Regions from separate parts of the Variovorax cryoconiti genome, predicted to be linked through region 2. Evidence: predicted binding sites of a transcription regulator. Region 2 holds the regulator's gene; each other region holds the start of a gene.
What was found. The regulator sigma-54, encoded in region 2, starts transcription at its own class of promoters, with help from an activator protein. The targets are predictions, from matches to a motif close to TGGCANGNAANCTGCTTT.
Positions count from the first base shown of each region.

Region 1: the regulator sigma-54 is predicted to act here: its motif matches at 2,398-2,415, upstream of ACSFA2_RS09705 (pilin).
Region 3: the regulator sigma-54 is predicted to act here: its motif matches at 1,743-1,760, upstream of ACSFA2_RS18470 (amidohydrolase/deacetylase family metallohydrolase).

Region 1 is NZ_JBPJZI010000003.1:115,230-120,659, forward strand. Features, by position in the region: gene ACSFA2_RS09695 (CHASE2 domain-containing protein) at 1-1,412, shown strand, start outside; gene ACSFA2_RS09700 (3',5'-cyclic-nucleotide phosphodiesterase) at 1,429-2,238, shown strand; gene ACSFA2_RS09705 (pilin) at 2,470-2,988, shown strand; partial or broken gene ACSFA2_RS09710 (transposase family protein) at 3,179-3,580, opposite strand; gene ACSFA2_RS09715 (PilC/PilY family type IV pilus protein) at 3,675-5,430, opposite strand, start outside.
Region 2 is NZ_JBPJZI010000003.1:436,591-442,020, forward strand. Features, by position in the region: gene ACSFA2_RS11105 (SPOR domain-containing protein) at 1-427, shown strand, start outside; gene ACSFA2_RS11110 (thiol:disulfide interchange protein DsbA/DsbL) at 539-1,189, shown strand; gene lptA (lipopolysaccharide transport periplasmic protein LptA) at 1,324-2,004, shown strand; gene lptB (LPS export ABC transporter ATP-binding protein) at 2,001-2,807, shown strand; gene ACSFA2_RS11125 (RNA polymerase factor sigma-54) at 2,826-4,388, shown strand; gene ACSFA2_RS11130 (THUMP domain-containing class I SAM-dependent RNA methyltransferase) at 4,398-5,430, shown strand, end outside.
Region 3 is NZ_JBPJZI010000008.1:9,913-15,342, reverse strand. Features, by position in the region: gene ACSFA2_RS18480 (SDR family NAD(P)-dependent oxidoreductase) at 1-550, opposite strand, end outside; gene ACSFA2_RS18475 (MarR family winged helix-turn-helix transcriptional regulator) at 1,112-1,621, opposite strand; gene ACSFA2_RS18470 (amidohydrolase/deacetylase family metallohydrolase) at 1,808-3,085, shown strand; gene ACSFA2_RS18465 (oxamate carbamoyltransferase subunit AllG family protein) at 3,090-4,313, shown strand; gene ACSFA2_RS18460 (lipocalin family protein) at 4,411-5,430, shown strand, end outside.

The sequences.
Region 1 (5,430 bases), 320 kb from region 2:
CGCCGCAGTTGCGGGTGCCCGTCGACCAGAGCGCCAGCCTGCTCGTGCCCTACCGCGGGCCCGGCGGCGCGCGCGGCGGGTCGTTCCGCTACGTGGCCGCGGCGGACGTGCTGGCCGGCAAGCTCGCGCCCGCCGAGTTCAAGGACAAGATCGTCCTGGTCGGCGCCACGGCGCCAGGCTTGCAGGACCTTCGCGCGACACCGGTAGGCGCAGCCTTCCCTGGCGTGGAAGTGCACGCCAACATCATCTCCGGCCTGCTCGATGGCCGGTTGCCCTTCGTGCCCGACTACGCCCCCGGCTACGACGTGCTGGTGCTGCTCATCGCCGGGCTCACGCTGGCCCTCGGCATGTCGATGCTGCCTGCGTCGCGTGCCGTGCTGCTGGGTGCGGCCGTCGGCACCGTGGTGGTCGGCCTGAACGCCGTGCTGTTCGCCAGCTTCGGGCTGGTGCTGCCCCTGGCGGTCGCGCTGATGATGATGGCCATGGCCTTCGTGCTCAACATGAGCTGGGGCTACTTCGTCGAGGCGCGCGCCCGGCGCAGCCTGGCACGGCTCTTCGGCACCTATGTGCCGCCGCAGCTGGTCGACGAAATGCTCGCCCGCCCCGAGCGCTACAGCATGCGGGCCGAGAGCAAGGAACTCACGGTGATGTTCTGCGACATGCGCGGCTTCACGCAGCTGTCCGAGTCGATGGCGCCGACCGAGCTGCAGGCTTTTCTCAATGCCGTCTTCAGCCGGCTCACCGACATCATCAACGCCCACCGTGGCACGGTCGACAAGTACATGGGTGATTGCGTCATGGCCTTCTGGGGCGCGCCGGTCGACACGCCGCACCATGCGACCCTGGCTGTCCAGGCGGCGATCGAGATGGTCGCGGCCGTGCAGGAAATCAACCGCACCCACCGCGGCACCGGGCGCCCCCAGATCAGCGTGGGCATTGGCCTCAACACCGGCGTCATGAGCGTCGGCGACATGGGCTCCGCCGTGCGCCGCAGCTACACGGTCGTCGGCGACGCCGTCAACCTGGCCGCTCGGCTCGAGAGCCTCAGCAGCCACTACGGCACGCAGATCCTGGTCGCCGAAACCACGCGGAAGGCCGTGCCCGCCTATGTCTGGCAGGAACTCGACCGGGTCTACGTCCGCGGCAAGGCCCATGCCGTGGCCATCTTCACGCCGGTCGGGCGCGGCGGCGACGTGGGTGTGGCGCAGCGGGCACAGCTCGAGCGATGGGCATTGGTGCTTTCGGCTTACCGCGCGCAGCAATGGGCGGAAGGGCGGACCCTGCTGGCGCCTTTGCTGGCCGCGGATACGAAAAAAGTCCTTTACCAGCTTTACGCGAAGCGTTTAGCCTCCATGGCATTGCAGCCCAAAGACCCGAACTGGGACGGCGCAATCCGCTTCGATACCAAGTAACCAAGGGTCTTACACAATGCAGGTGCGTGTGCTCGGCTGTTCTGGCGCCATCGCCAAAGACTGCCGCACGACATCCTTTCTGGTCGACGACGACCTTCTCGTCGACGCCGGCACCGGCGTCGGCGACCTCACGCTCGAGCAGATGGCCGGCATCGACGACGTGCTGCTCACGCATTCGCACCTCGACCACATCGCGGCCCTGCCGCTCATGATCGACGCCATCGCCTCCCGCCGGGTACAGCCGCTGCGGGTGCATGCGCTGCGCGCCACCATCGAGGCGCTGCGTGCCCACGTCTTCAACAACGTCATCTGGCCCGACTTCGCCAGCATCCCCAGCCGCGAGGCGCCCTTCGTCAGCTTCCACGACATCGCCGTCGGCCAGACCCTGCAGCTCGGCAGCCGCCGCCCCAAGGCCATCGAGGTGCTGCCCGCCGTGCACACCGTGCCCGCCTGCGGCTACGCCGTGCGCTGCGCCGCGAGCCAGGGCCCGCACTGGGTCTTTACCGGCGACACCGAACGCAACCCGCCCTTCTGGGAACGCGTGAACGCGCTCGACGTGGCCATGCTCGTCATCGAGACCGCCTTCAGCGACCGGGAACAGGCCCTGGCCCAGCGCAGCCTGCACCTGTCACCCGCCAGCCTGGTCGACGAGCTCGCCCATATCGCCCCCGGCCGGCAATACCCGATCTACATCACCCACACCAAGCCAGCCGAGACCGGCGAAATCATGAGCCAGATCGACGCCATCACCGCGGACTGGCAAGCGCGTGGCGTGGCGGAGCACGACATCCGGTGGCTGCAGACGGCGAGCGTGCTGACCGTCTGAGTCGGACAGCGCAGTCGAAGGCGCTGCCATCGACACTTTCGGCAGGAGTGACAGGATTTGTCAGGGCATGAGGCCTCAAAGCAACGCGATCTGTCACATCATGTAAGTGAAACGTGAAGAACTGCACGTCTGCACGGGCCTGACGGCGCTTCAGGTGGTTGGCACAGTAGCTGCGGTTAGAAGACCGCACCGGGGGCGACCCGGGCCCCGTCAACCAACCTGGAGTAAGTAATGAACCGTCGTTCCATCGCACGCAACGTGCAAAAGGGTTTCACCCTGATCGAGTTGATGATCGTTGTGGCGATCATTGGTATCTTGGCTGCCGTGGCTCTGCCGGCATATCAGGATTACACGGTGCGAGCACGTGTAACGGAAGGTCTGGCATTGGCTTCCGGTGCGAAAACTGCCGTCGCTGAAAATGCGGCTCAAGGGGCCAGTTTCTATTCTGGTTGGACAGTTCCGACCGCGACTGACAATGTGTCTGCCGTCGCCATCGATGCGACCACTGGTGCCATTACGATCACTTACACCACGCGTGTTGGGCCTACGACCGCCAACAGTTTGACGCTGACCCCCACCTCTGGTGCTGCTGCGCTCGTGGGAACCGCCGGAACTGCCCCGACTACGACGACACCTGGATCGGGTGGCTCTTCCACTGTTCCTCAAGGCGGCTCGATCAATTGGCAATGCCGCCCCGCTGCCACTAACCCCATCCTGCCGAAATTCCTGCCGGCATCCTGCCGCGCCTGACGCTAGGCTCTCACGATCAGCCGCCTTTAGGCGGCTTTTTTTGGGCCTGTCACTTGAAGTGTTCGGCACGACAGTCGTTCACACCTAGCTGGGCTTCCTAAGAAACCGCCCTGCGCTCCTGAGCAGGATGCCCGAATGTCAGGTGAACAAACTGCAGGCTGGTGTTGAGCTTGGGTTCGCAGTTTTTCTACGGTCGCCCGTTCGTCTCCAGCCAAGCAACGCTGCGCTCGACCACCCAGCGCTCTAGGCATGTGAGGCTTGCTGCGCTCGGCGATCTGCACTGTGAGGTGCTGGCCCAGTATCTCCTCCACTCCCAGCGCAAAGGGCCGTCCCACGCAGCCGCTGTACTCAGTGGCTTGGCACCTGGCTCAGGCTCCGCAATGGCGCATCGCCTACAGCACTCCTGCGGTCTGTCACCTCGGCTGTGTGCACCGCAATTTGCGCTGCGCCCCAGTTTCTCGCGAGCCACCAACCTGATGTGTTTAGAGCCCGCTCCACTTGGCAAAGTACGGACGCAGCGTGCGCCATTTGGGGAAGTCGCTTGGCAGCAAGCCGTCCCCTGACGGCCGCTTCGCAGCAGATACAACATCGCGCTTCCCAGTTGGGGAGTTAGTGTGCGGACGCACGCTCTGCAGCAGCGGCAAGATTCCTTGAACCTCTATCGATCAAGCTCGGCGATCTTGACATCAATCCACCGTCGGCACTTCCCGCCAGTTCAACAGCCGCACACCCAGGCCTGCAGGCAACTCAAATGGCTCCTTCTTGCGGTCCGCATTGTTGGTGCCGGTGATCTGACGCACCGAGCCATCGATGTTCACGAACTTGATGTCCGTGATCGTGCTGGTGTATTCGGAGTAGCCGATTCCGGTAAGCACTGACCGTCCTGTCGCCAGGTCCACCGAGTACAGCCGGCTGCGTCCGGACGGGCTGCAAGCGTCGGCCGTGGTCAGCATCGGTGCGAAGGACACGATGCCGCTGAATGTGGCCGGGTTGGTCACCATCCGCCAACCTACGCCTGTGGCGGCGTCGTTTCCGAGGTCGATGTACCAGCCGCGGGACGACGCCGACAGCGTGACGCCAGTGGTCAGGTTTGTGACCTGGGTGAGTTGCGAACGGGTAACCGGCATCGTCTCGTCCACGGGGCGGAAGCCGCTGATCGTCCCATCCAGCACGCTGTAGAAGCTCTGTGCCCGGGTCGATCCGATGTCGACGGCGTCCAGCAGCTGGCCGGTTCCGAACATCACGAAGCGCTTGCGGGTCTGCGGCTGGATCTCGATCAATGGTGGCGTGGTGATGGGCTGCGCCACAGGCGTCGCCGACCCATCGCTTGCCTGCACCAGCTTGGTCGCGGCAGGGTAAGGCGTCGAGGTCCCGCGAGCGGCGGTCACATCGAAGCGCCACAGCTGGCCGTCCAGGTCGCCGGCGTAGAAGGCGTCGGCGGTGTTGTCGCTGAAGTCCTGGACGTAGGCCGAGGCGTGTGCCAACCCGTTCGATGCGCTGCCAGTGCTGACCTTCTCCAGAAGGGCCCCAGTTCGGGGGTTGACGAAATAAAGGTAGCCGTTGCCGCCACCGCCATCGTTGTTGTAGCCCGAGGTCAATACGACCACCCAGCCGTACTTCTTGGTCTTGACCACGTTGGGTGCGCCGAAACTGAAGCCCATGGTGGGGTCGGTGAACTCCCATAGCACTTTCCCCGCCGCGATCGCTTCGGTGGTCATGGTCGTGGGGTCGCTCACGTCGATCGCGTAGAAGCTGCGCCCGCCCTTACCGAGTCCCCCGATGAGGATGGAGCGCCAATCGGAGGTCGCGACATTGGTCGTCGTGAAAGTGCCGCCCGCATGATTGAAGTCGACGTCGAACACCTTCGGCGTCGCATCGACGTAGTAATGGTGCTGGTAGTTCGGGCTGCCCAGCTGAGCCAGTCCGTCGGCCTGCGGCGTTCCATTCGGGCCGCTGATGACGGCGCTGGGCACGTAGGCGAACTGTTCCGTCCCGTTGCTACCGTTGAAGGCATGCAGCATCCCGTCGTTGGCCCCGACGTAGACCATGGTCGGCCGCGCCGCCTTGGCCGTCTTGAAAGCCGTGTAGCCCGGATTGATCGATTCCGAGAAGGATTTGCTGGGCGGCCCCACAGGCGTCACTTTCGAGTTGACGACGTCCCCAAGCAGCAACGCGCGTTTGCGATAGGGCTTACTCCCGTCGCTGTCGGTCTTCTCCATGCTCCGATCGCCACGCAGGTAGTTGAGGTAGTTGGCCCTGTCGCTGCCGCCACCGTAAGAAGTGTTCAGGGAGTTGGCCTGCGCAGTACTCAGGCTGTCCAGGCGAAACGGCACACCGAGCGAGCCATTCCAGGTCATGATGCGGCGGTTGGTATGCCAGCCGTCGCCATTCAACTGCGCCGGCAGCGTTGTGGAGGTGCTCCAAAGCGTGGCCCCGCCCGGT
Region 2 (5,430 bases):
CCCGCTGAACCCGGCCGTGCCAGCCACCGGCCCGGTGCCAGCGGTGGTCGCGCCTGCTACGCCGGCGACCCGGCCCCGCACCGATGCCACGGCACCCGCCGCCTCGTCCGACCCGCTGGGCGACCTGGCCCGCGCCCGCGCCGGCACCGCCGCCCCGGCCACCACCACGGCGGCGGCCGACGGCACCGACCCCTTCGTGTACTTCGTGCAGGCCGGGGCCTTCCGCAGCACCGACGACGCCGAGGCGCAGCGTGCCAAGCTGTCGCTGATGGGCGTCGAAGCGCGCGTCACCGAGCGCGAGCAGGCCGGCCGCACCGTCTACCGGGTGCGCGCAGGCCCCTTCAACAAGAAGGACGACGCCGACCGCCTGAAGTCGCGGCTCGACAGCGGCGGGCTCGAATCCAACCTGGTCCGTGTCCAGCGCTGAACGCCTGAACGTCTCACCGATCGGTGCCCCAGGCGCCCACCATCCCTGGCTGCGGGAACTCCGCAGCCGCTGCCCGGCTCTGTCAGCCGCACAGGAGAACCTTTGATGACCATGAACCGCCGTGATTTTTCGCTGACCGCCGCCTCGATCGGGCTGCTTCCTCTCGCCGCCACCGGCGTGCATGCCCAGGCCCGCCCGCCGAAGGCCGGCACCGACTACATCGTGCTGGGCAAGCGCGCACCGGTCGACACGCCCGCCGGCAAGGTGGAAGTGGTCGAATTCTTCTCGTACAACTGCCCGCACTGCGCCGCCTTCGAGCCGCGCCTGGAGCCGTGGGTCAAGACGCTGCCGGCCGACGTGGTGTTCAAGCGCATCCCGGTGCCCTTCGTGGGCAACGACACCGAAGCCAAGCAGCGGCTCTACTACACGCTCGAAGCCATGGGCAAGGTCGACGCCTTCCAGATGAAGCTGTTCCAGGCCATCCACCAGCAGCGCCAGCCGCTGGTCGGCGACGCCGCGATCCTGGCCTGGGCCGAGAAGCAGCCCGACCTGGACGGCAAGAAGTTCGCCGACCTGTTCAAGTCCTTCTCGGTGGCCGGCAAGGCCAAGCGCGCCACCCAGTTGACCAGCGACTATCAGGTGGCCGGCGTGCCGGCGCTGGGCGTGGCCGGGCGTTGGTATGTGGACGGCGACACGGCCGGTTCGCTCGACCGGGCGCTGGAAGTTGTGGGCCTGCTGGTGGCTGAAGCCCGCAAGGGTTGAAGACCGGAGGACCGGCGACTGTTCACCACGGCCGTTTCAAGAATGTCAAAAGCCCGCCTCGGCGGGCTTTTTCGTCCGAGCGACCGGATGCACTGATCCGGCGCATACAATCGTCGAGCAAGTTTCGTGCCTTTATGACACATCGACCCCACACTCCCCTTTCCTCCCTCCTGCGCGCCGGCTTCGCCGCGCTGCTGCTCGCCGTCGCCACGGTTCCGGCGCTGGCTGAAAAGGCCGATCGCACCAAGCCCATGAACATCGAGGCCGATGCCATGCGCTACGACGACCTGAAGCAGACCAGCGTGTTCACCGGCAACGTGGTGGTGACCAAGGGCACCATCATCATCCGCGGCGCGCGCATCGACGTGCGCCAGGACCCGGAGGGCTACCAGTACGGCGTGGTCACCGCGGCGCCCGGAAAGCTGGCTTATTACAAGCAGAAGCGCGACTCCGGCGTCGACGAGTGGACCGAGGGCGAGTCGGAGGTCATCGAGTACGACAGCCGCGCCGACAACGTCAAGTTCATCCGCCGCGCCATCATGCGGCGGCTGATCGGCGCGAAGGTCAACGACGAGACCACCGGCGCGCTGATCGTCTACGACCAGAGCAACGACACCTTCACCGTGAACGGCGCGCCGCTGCCCCCGGGTGCCAGCGTGGCCGCCGGCGACCGGGGCAGCCGCGTGCGCGCCATCCTGACGCCGAAGGCAGCCGGCGCGGAAGCGGCGCAGCCGAGCGCACCCGCCGTGCCGGCATCTGCACCCGGCCGGGGCCTGCGCCCCAGCACCACGCTCGGCGGAGAAGCGCGCCCGTGAACGACAGCGTGGACATCGCGAAGCACGCCGCACCCCCTGCGGCCGTCGAAGGCAGCCGGCTCCAGGTGCGCGGGCTGCAGAAGCGCTACGGCAGCCGGCAGGTCGTCAAGAACGTCTCGCTCGATGTGCAGAAGGGCGAGGTCGTCGGTCTGCTCGGGCCCAATGGCGCGGGCAAGACGACTTCGTTCTACATGATCGTGGGCCTGGTGCGGGCCGACGCTGGCGAGATCAGCATCGACGGCGAGCCGATCGCGCACATGCCGATCCACCGCCGCGCCCGCATGGGCCTGAGCTACCTGCCGCAGGAAGCCTCGATCTTCCGCAAGCTCAGCGTGCAGGAGAACGTGCGTGCCGTGCTCGAGCTGCAGCGCGAGCCCGACGCCAAGGGCCGGCTCGTGCCGATGTCGAAGAAGCGCATCGACGATCGCCTGAACGAACTGCTGTCGGACCTGCGCGTCGAGCATCTGCGCGATTCGCCGGCGCTGGCGCTGTCGGGCGGCGAGCGACGCCGCGTCGAGATCGCCCGTGCCCTGGCCACGCAGCCGCGCTTCATCCTGCTGGACGAGCCCTTTGCCGGGATCGACCCGATCGCCGTGATCGAGATCCAGCGCATCGTCAGCTTCTTGAAGAGCCGCGGCATCGGCGTGCTTATCACCGACCACAACGTGCGCGAGACGCTGGGCATCTGCGACCACGCTTTCATCATCAGCGACGGGCAAGTGCTGGCACAAGGCACGCCTTCGGAGATCGTCGACAACGCCGAGGTACGCCGCGTGTACCTGGGCGAACACTTCCGCATGTAAGGGGAGGGCGAAACTCCCATGAAGCAGGGCCTGTCGCTCCGCGTTTCGCAGCACCTTGCGCTCACGCCCCAGTTGCAGCAGTCGATCCGGCTGCTGCAGCTGTCCACGCTCGAACTGAGCCAGGAAGTGGAGCAGATGCTCGACGAGAACCCGTTTCTCGAGCGCACCGCCGAAGAGGCCGCCCGTGAGGAGTTCGGCGTCGACGCCGCCGATGCGCCGCCGCCGCGCGACGACGACTTCGCGCCCGGCCCCGCCGCCGCCAGCAACGACAGCACCACCAGCACCACCGAGGCCGAGGCGCCGGCGGTCGACGCGACCGAAGCCACGCCCGACTGGGAAGGCGACGGCACTGTCGACATGGCACCCGACGACAGCGAATGGGGCGGCGACGCGCCCCCGCGCGCCAACAACCTGGGCGACGACGAACGCGCCGATGCCACCGAGCTGGCGCGCAGCCAGGAGTCGCTGCAGTCCCATCTGCACCGCCAGGCCCTGAGCCTGCGCCTGAACGAAAGCGACCAGGCGGCGCTGCGCTTCCTGATCGAATCGCTCAACGAAGACGGCTACCTCGAGGACTCGCTGCCCGCCCTGGCCTCGGGCCTGGCCGGCGACGACAACGACGAGTTCGACGGCCTGGTGCACCACTTCCAGGTGGCGCTCGGCCTGCTGCAGAGCCTGGAACCGGTCGGCGTGGGCGCACGCGATCTGGGCGAATGTCTCGCCATCCAGTTGCGTGCGCTGGCCCGTGCGAACGAAAGCGCCGAAGAGACGCAGGTGCGCAAGACCGCCATCGCGATCTGCAAGCAGCCGATGGAACTGCTCGCCCGGCGTGACTTCAAGCGCCTGGCCACGCTCACGCGCAGCAACGAGGAAGAGGTGCGCTCGTCGCTGCAACTGATCGCCACGCTCGAACCCAAGCCGGGTCGGCGCTTCGTCGATGTGGAACGCAACGTGGTGGTCCCCGACGTGATCGTCACGCGCATGGGCGCCGGCACCAACATCAAGTTCCGCGTGATGCTCAACCCCGACGTGATGCCGCGCCTGCGGGTGCACGACATCTACGCCGGCGCGCTCAAGCAGCACAAGGGCGAGGGCAGCCAGGCGCTGTCGCAGCGGCTGCAGGAGGCGCGCTGGTTCATCAAGAACATCCAGCAGCGCTTCGACACCATCCTGCGCGTGAGCAATGCCATCGTCGACCGGCAGAAGAGCTTCTTCGTGCACGGCGAGCTGGCCATGCGGCCGCTGGTGCTGCGCGAGATCGCCGACGAGCTCGGCCTGCACGAATCCACCATCAGCCGGGTGACCACGGCCAAGTACATGTCCACGCCCTACGGCACGGTCGAGCTGAAGTACTTCTTCGGCTCGGCGCTGGGCACCGAGACCGGCGGCAACGCGTCGAGCACCGCGGTGCGTGCGCTCATCAAGCAGTTCGTCACGGCCGAGAGCATCAAGAAACCGCTGTCGGACAGCCAGATCTCCGAGATGCTCAAGGAGCAGGGCATCGAATGCGCCCGGCGCACCGTGGCCAAGTACCGTGAAGCGCTGCGCATCGCGCCGGCCAACCTGCGCAAGGCGCTCTGAGTCCGCACCATGAACCAGCTCCATCTCTTTCTGCCTTGCGCCGCCGGCGTCGAGGACTTTCTGGCGCAAGAAGTGCACGGCCTCACCGGCCTGGCCGGCGACGACCTGATGGCCTCGCGCGGCGGCGTCTTCGTGCGCGGCTCGTGGCGCGACGCCATGAAGCTCAACCTGCACAGCCGGTTGGCGCAGCGCGTGCTGATCGAACTGGCGCACGCGCCGTACCGCAGCGAGAACGACCTCTATGCCATCGCCAGCGGCGTCGCGTGGGAGATCTGGTTCACGCCGCAGCAGACCTTCAAGATCGAGACCACGGCGCAGCACAGCCCGCTGCAGAGCCTGAACTTCGCCACGCTGCGCATCAAGGACGCCATCGCCGACCGCTTCCGTGCCAAGGCCGGCGGCGTGCGGCCGAGCATCGAGACGCAGTGGCCCGACGTGCGCGTGTTCGCCCACCTCACCACCGACCACTGCACGCTCTACATCGACACCTCGGGCGAGCCGCTCTTCAAGCGCGGCTGGCGCCAGGACACCGGCGACGCGCCGCTGAAGGAAACCCTGGCCGCGGCCATGCTGGCCGCCAGCGGCTGGTGGAACCCGGAAACCGGCGCCGTGTCCGAAGCGCCGCTGTACGACCCCTGCTGCGGCAGCGGCACCATCGCCATCGAGGCAGCGCAGATCGGCCTGGGCATTCCGGCCGGCGCGCTGCGGCGCTTCGGCTTCGAGAAGCTGCTGCCCTTCCAGCCGCACGTGTGGGAGTCGATCCAGAACGAGGCCGCCGATGCGCCCGCCAGGACCGCGCCGGCCATCTTCGGCAGCGACGTGTCGCACCGCATGGTCGACTTCGCCGAACGCAATGCCGAGCGGGCCGGTGTCGCCGCGGCGATCCAGTTCCGCGGCGGCGATGCCTTGCAGCGCATGCCGCCCGAAAGCGCTCCACAGGGCGGCGTGATCGTGCTGAACCCGCCGTACGGCGAGCGGATCGAGGTCGGCGGCGTGGCGCGTGCCGGCGCCCGCGAGCAGGCGGAAACCGAAGACGGCGGCG
Region 3 (5,430 bases), on a different contig from region 2:
CCACGCTGTTGACGAGGATCTGGTAGCGGCCGAGTTCGGTGGCGAGCGCCCGCGTCAGCGAGATCACGGCGCCCTTGCTGGCCACGTAGTGCGCCATCCAGGGGTTGCCCTTGAAGGCGACGCCCGAAGAGATGTTGACGATGCGGCCGCCCCCGGCGCGCTGGAAGGCCGGTAGCACCGCCTGGCACATCAGGAACACGCCGATCACGTTGACGTCGAACACCTGACGCCACTCCTGCGGCGTCAGCTGCTCGAAGGGCTTGGGTTCGAGCGTGGAGTAGATGCCGGCGTTGTTCACCAGCACGTCGATGCGGCCATGGCGCGATTCGGTGGCTTGCACGGCAGCGCTCACCTGCTCGGGCGAGGAGACGTCGAGCGCGAGGCCCGTGACCTGGAGGTTGCGCCCTGCCAGCCGGGCGGCGGCTTCTTCGGCGCCGCTGCGGTCAGCGATGACGACCCGCGCGCCACGCTCCGCCAGGCGCTCAGCCGCAGCGAAGCCGATGCCGATGGCAGCGCCTGTGACGATGGCGACAGAACCTTCCAGACCCATGAGACCTCCGGTGGCGGAAACCCGTGGCAGAAATGCCGCGGCCCTTGGGCTTTCAAGCAACGTCCATGCCACTAGCAGCTTGCGGCATGTCCTGTCCTTGCGTTGCATCAATATCCAGCACAGCGAACAGGTTTGCGCGTGAAATTCACGCTCGACCAAGCGTTCGTCAGTATCTGGCAGCGTGCGTGATGCACCGTATCGGTGGTATGCCGCGCATTAATGGGGCATGCCACCTATTATGGAAGCGGCTGTGAGTTTGGGTTTTGCAGTGCCGTTGATGGGCCCAGGGCGGCGGGTGGCCCCTTCCGCGAATGTCCCCCGGCTTCGCCTCCTCCTTGATTTCGCTGCAGGGGCCACCCACCACCCTCGGCCTTGGACGCGCTGTGTCGTTCAGCGCAATGATCAGCCGTCGCGTCCAGGCTCGTGCCGGTGGGGTGTACTGCGCAGTGAGGTCAAGGAGGAGGCCGCAGGCCGGGGGACACGAACGAAGCAGTGCACCCTGCCGGCATGAGCCGTCACTGCGCCTCGACAGACCAGTATTCCCGCTCAGCCAGCAGCAGCTCAGCGCAGCCGCAGGGGTGCCACGCTCTTATGGTTGTTTGCTTCCACCAGCCGAATCAGCTGCAGCATGAACAGCTGCCGCTCCGCTGCAGGCAGGTGCTCGATGGTTCGGTCGTGGGCGCGCTGGGCGGCGGCTTCCATGCGACGAACCATCGCCTTGCCCGTGCGACTGAGCTTGACCAGCTTCACGCGCTTGTCCTGCGTTGACTGGTTGCGCTCGATGAACTCACGGCTCTCCAGGCGAGGCAACACCTCGGCGACCGTGGTGCGCTCGAGGCCGATCTCCATGGCCAGGGTGTTCTGGTCCATCTCGCCGTGCTCCGCCAGGGCGGTCAGCAGGCTGTACTGCACGGGCGTGATGTTGAAGGCCTTGGTTTCTTCGGTGAAGAGACCGCTGTGAATCTGATGCAGCCGGCGGATCAGGAAGCCCGGGCGGGCGAACAGCATCGAGCGTTCCTGTGCGGCCTGGAGTTCCGCCTGGACGGTCTTGCTCTTGGTTTTTTCTGTCATCTGAACACGTGTGCAGCGTTGAGCGGCAGGGGCCGCATCCCGGCCCCGCGGAAGGGTGGGGCTGCGCGGCAGTTTAGCGGGCATACCGCATATCTGTTGCCGGATCGACCGGTCGCGGGGGTGGCACGAAACATGCGGCATGCCACCTATTTAGTTCAACTGAACCATTTCGGAACGACCAAGGACATGACGAACATTCTGCTCAAAGGCGGCTGCGTGATCGATCCCGCCAGTCAGCGCAACGGCATCATGGATGTGCTGGTGTCGGGTACGCGCATCGCGGCGGTCGGGCCCGACCTGTCGGCCAGCGCGCTGGCCGATACCCACGACACCCAGGTGGTCGACTGCCGTGGGAAGCTGGTGCTCCCGGGGCTGATCGACACCCATGCGCACGTCTACCAGGGGGTGACCGGCCGCTTCGGGATGAACGCCGACCTGTGTGGCGTGCATTCCGGCGTGACCACCCTGGTCGACCAGGGCGGGCCGAGTTCGATCACGCTGCCGGGTTTTCGCGACTACGTCGTGGCCACTGCCAAGTCACGCGTGGTGGCTTTCATGTCGTGTTATCTGGTGGGCGGGCTCGAGGGGCACTACTACCCCGAGCTGTACCGCCCGGACTGTCTCGACGTCGACGCGGCGGTGAAGGCTGCGCGCAGCAACCGCGATCTGGTCCGTGGGTTGAAGGCGCATGCCGAGATTGGCGGCTTCGCGCGCTGGGGTGTCGACGTGATGCGTCTGGCCGCCCGCATGGGCCGCGAGGCGGAACTGCCGGTGTACATCCATTTCGGTCAGCTGTGGCCGAAGCCGGAGGAGGGCGGGCTGGCCGTCGACCCCGACTCGATCTTTAACCAGGTCGTCGACATGCTCAAGCCGGGCGACGTGCTGGCGCACCCGTTCAGCCGGCACCCGGGTGGCTTCGTCGAACTCGACGGGAAGCTCCATCCGCTGGTGAAGGAAGCGGTCGCGCGCGGCCTGAAGATCGACGTGGGCCACGGCTCTCATTTCAGCTACCGCACGGCGCGCATCGTGCTGGACTATGGCGTGATGCCCGACACCCTCGGCGCCGACATGCACGGCTACAACACCACGGTGCCGGCGCCACCCGGCACGCCGGATTCGCACCCGGACGAGGAAGACCACATGTTCAAGGGACGCATCCGCTTCAGTCTGGTGTCGGCCATGACCAGCATGCTGGCGCTGGGCCTGACGATCGAGCAGGTGGTGCCGATGGTCACGGTGAACGCGGCCCGCATGATCGGCATGGAAGACACGCTCGGCAGCCTGCGGGTGGGCGGCGAGGCCGACGTGAGCGTGCTGAACGACCAGCGCGGCCGCTGGACCTTGCACGACAACGAAGGCACCGCCGTCACGACCGACCGCCTGCTCACGCCCGCCTTCTGCCTGCGCGCCGGCGAGCGCTTCGATGCCGTCGCATCGATCCTTCCGGTGGCGCAGGGGGCCTGACGCCATGTCTGCCGTGCCTCCGTCTTTTCCGACGGCCGATGCCGCATTCTGGGCGCGACCTTTTGAAGGCGCGAGCCTGCGCGACGTGGTGTTGCGCCGCGACGCCTTGCCCGATCTGGCCTCGACGGTGCTGCTGCACGCCGGCCCGCCATTCGAAGGCGAGCTTCCGCGTGCCGTGCGCAACGCCTGCGTGCAGGCGCTGCTGTTCGAAGGCCTGGCCGCCGACGACGCGCATGCACGCGCCATGCTGTCAACCGGCGCCGTCGAGCTTCGTCCCGCGCAGGACCACGGGGTGGTCACGCCGCTGGCGCAGGTCGTTTCGGCCTCGATGCCGATGGCCGTGGTCGGCGATGCGGCCCGCGTCGCATGGGCGCCGCTGGTTGAAGGGCCGCCGCCGGCCCTGCGCTTCGGCACCGAGGCGCCGGAGGCGCGCTTGCGTCTTGCCGCGATCGCCGATTTCGGCCTGCAGCGGCTCGCACCGCTGCTGCGAGCGCAGCCTGTGGCGCTGGCACCGATCGTCGTGCAGGCGCTTACTCAAGGCGACGAATGCCATGCACGCACCGGCGCGGCCAACGCGGCGCTGGTCGAGGCCATGGCCGGCCTTGCTGCCGACGATCGGGCCGCACTGCAGTCCAACCCGGGCTTCGTGCTGACGGTCCTGATGGCGGCGGCCTGCTGGCGGCTGCGCCACGCTGCGCACGGTCTGGCCGCGGTCGGTGGCAATGGCATCGACTTCGGGCTGCGTATGCATGGTGACAGTCGCTGGCATCGGCGCCCGGCCACGCCGCCGATGGGCACGCGCATGCCCGGCCATGCCGACACCGAGGCGCTGGGCGCCATCGGCGACAGCGCAGTCATCGATTTTTGCGGGCTCGGTGGTCAGGCGCTCGCCGCGGCGCCGGCGCTGCAGGATGAATGGCGGAATGTGTTGCCCGATGCACTGGCGGCGCAGCGCGCTGCGGTGGTCGACCCGGCCACGGGGCTGGTCGACATCGCGCGGGCGGCGGTGAGTGGTGTGCCGCCGCTGGTCGACCTCGCCATCCTCGACCAGCAAGGCACGCACGGGCTGGTCGGCCGCGGTGTGTACCGGCCCGACGGGGCGCTGTTCGTCGAAGCCTCGGGCGAAGTCCCCGGGGCGGGGCCCGGGGACGCTGCGCGTCCCCAGGCCTACGATGCGATGCCGCCGCTGATCGAGCTGTTCGGGACCAGCCCACCCGGGCTCCTGTGAGCCTTTTGGCAGCGCAGCGACTGCTGCCTTCTCTGGCGTTGGCGCGGAGCCAATGCTAGGCTCGGCGCCCATTGCATGTCCTTCCGAGGCCTCGCCGATGCCAGATGATTTTTCCCCTCGCTCCGGCCGGGCGTATTCCCGCTCCTACCGGGAAGAGCTGCAGCGCCGTCGTGCTGCGCGGCGTTACCTGCTATTGGGCGTCGGTGTCCTGGTCGTCGCGGCGGCGGCGCTGTTCATGGCGTGGATGCCCGATGCGCTGTCGGGGCGGGCGGCGCCAGTCGCGGCCGTCGACGACGGCGGGCCGACCGAACGCACCGCCGCGCTCCCGCCGCTCAACCTGCCGGCCGACGACGCCGCGCACGGTTCAGGCATGGAATGGTGGTACTACAACGGCATCCTCGATGCAGCGAACGGCGAACGCTATGCCTTCCACGTCGCGGTCTTCGTCGCCACCGGCCTGGTCAAGCACACGGCCTTGCACGCCGCGGTGACCGACCTGCAGACCGGCCGGCGCTATGCCAGCCAGACCCGCACCGGCGGCGTGCCGGCGAAGACGGTCACCAACGGTTTCGACTTCTCGCAGGGGCGCTGGCGCGTGGCGGCGGCCGGGCCGTCGCACACGCTGCGGACTGCGTCCGACGACATGGCGATCTCGCTCGACCTGCAGGACGCGGGGCCGGTGGTCGCGCACCGCGCCGCCGGCTCGAAGACGCCCGGCCTGCTCGATTTCGGCAAGGCCGGCATCAGCTACTACTATTCGCGCCCGCGCATCGCCGCCAAGGGCGAGATCGTGGTCGGCGGCAAGACCGTTCCGGTGAGCGGCCCGGTGTGGTTCGATCACCAGTGGGGCGAGTTCGATGCCTCCACGCTGGGCTGGAACTGGTTCGCGCTGCATCTGGCCAACGGCTCCGACGTGATGGTCTACCAGCTCTTCGACGCCGAGGGCCGCAAGGTCATGACCGCCGGCACGGTGTCCGACGCCAAGGGCGCCGTGCCGCTGAAGGGCGAGGACATCGAACTGACGCCGGGTGCGCGCTGGACCAGCCCCGTGACGCAGATCCCCTACGTCGTCGAGTGGCGCCTGCGTCTGCCTTCGGGCGTCTACGACGTGAAGCCT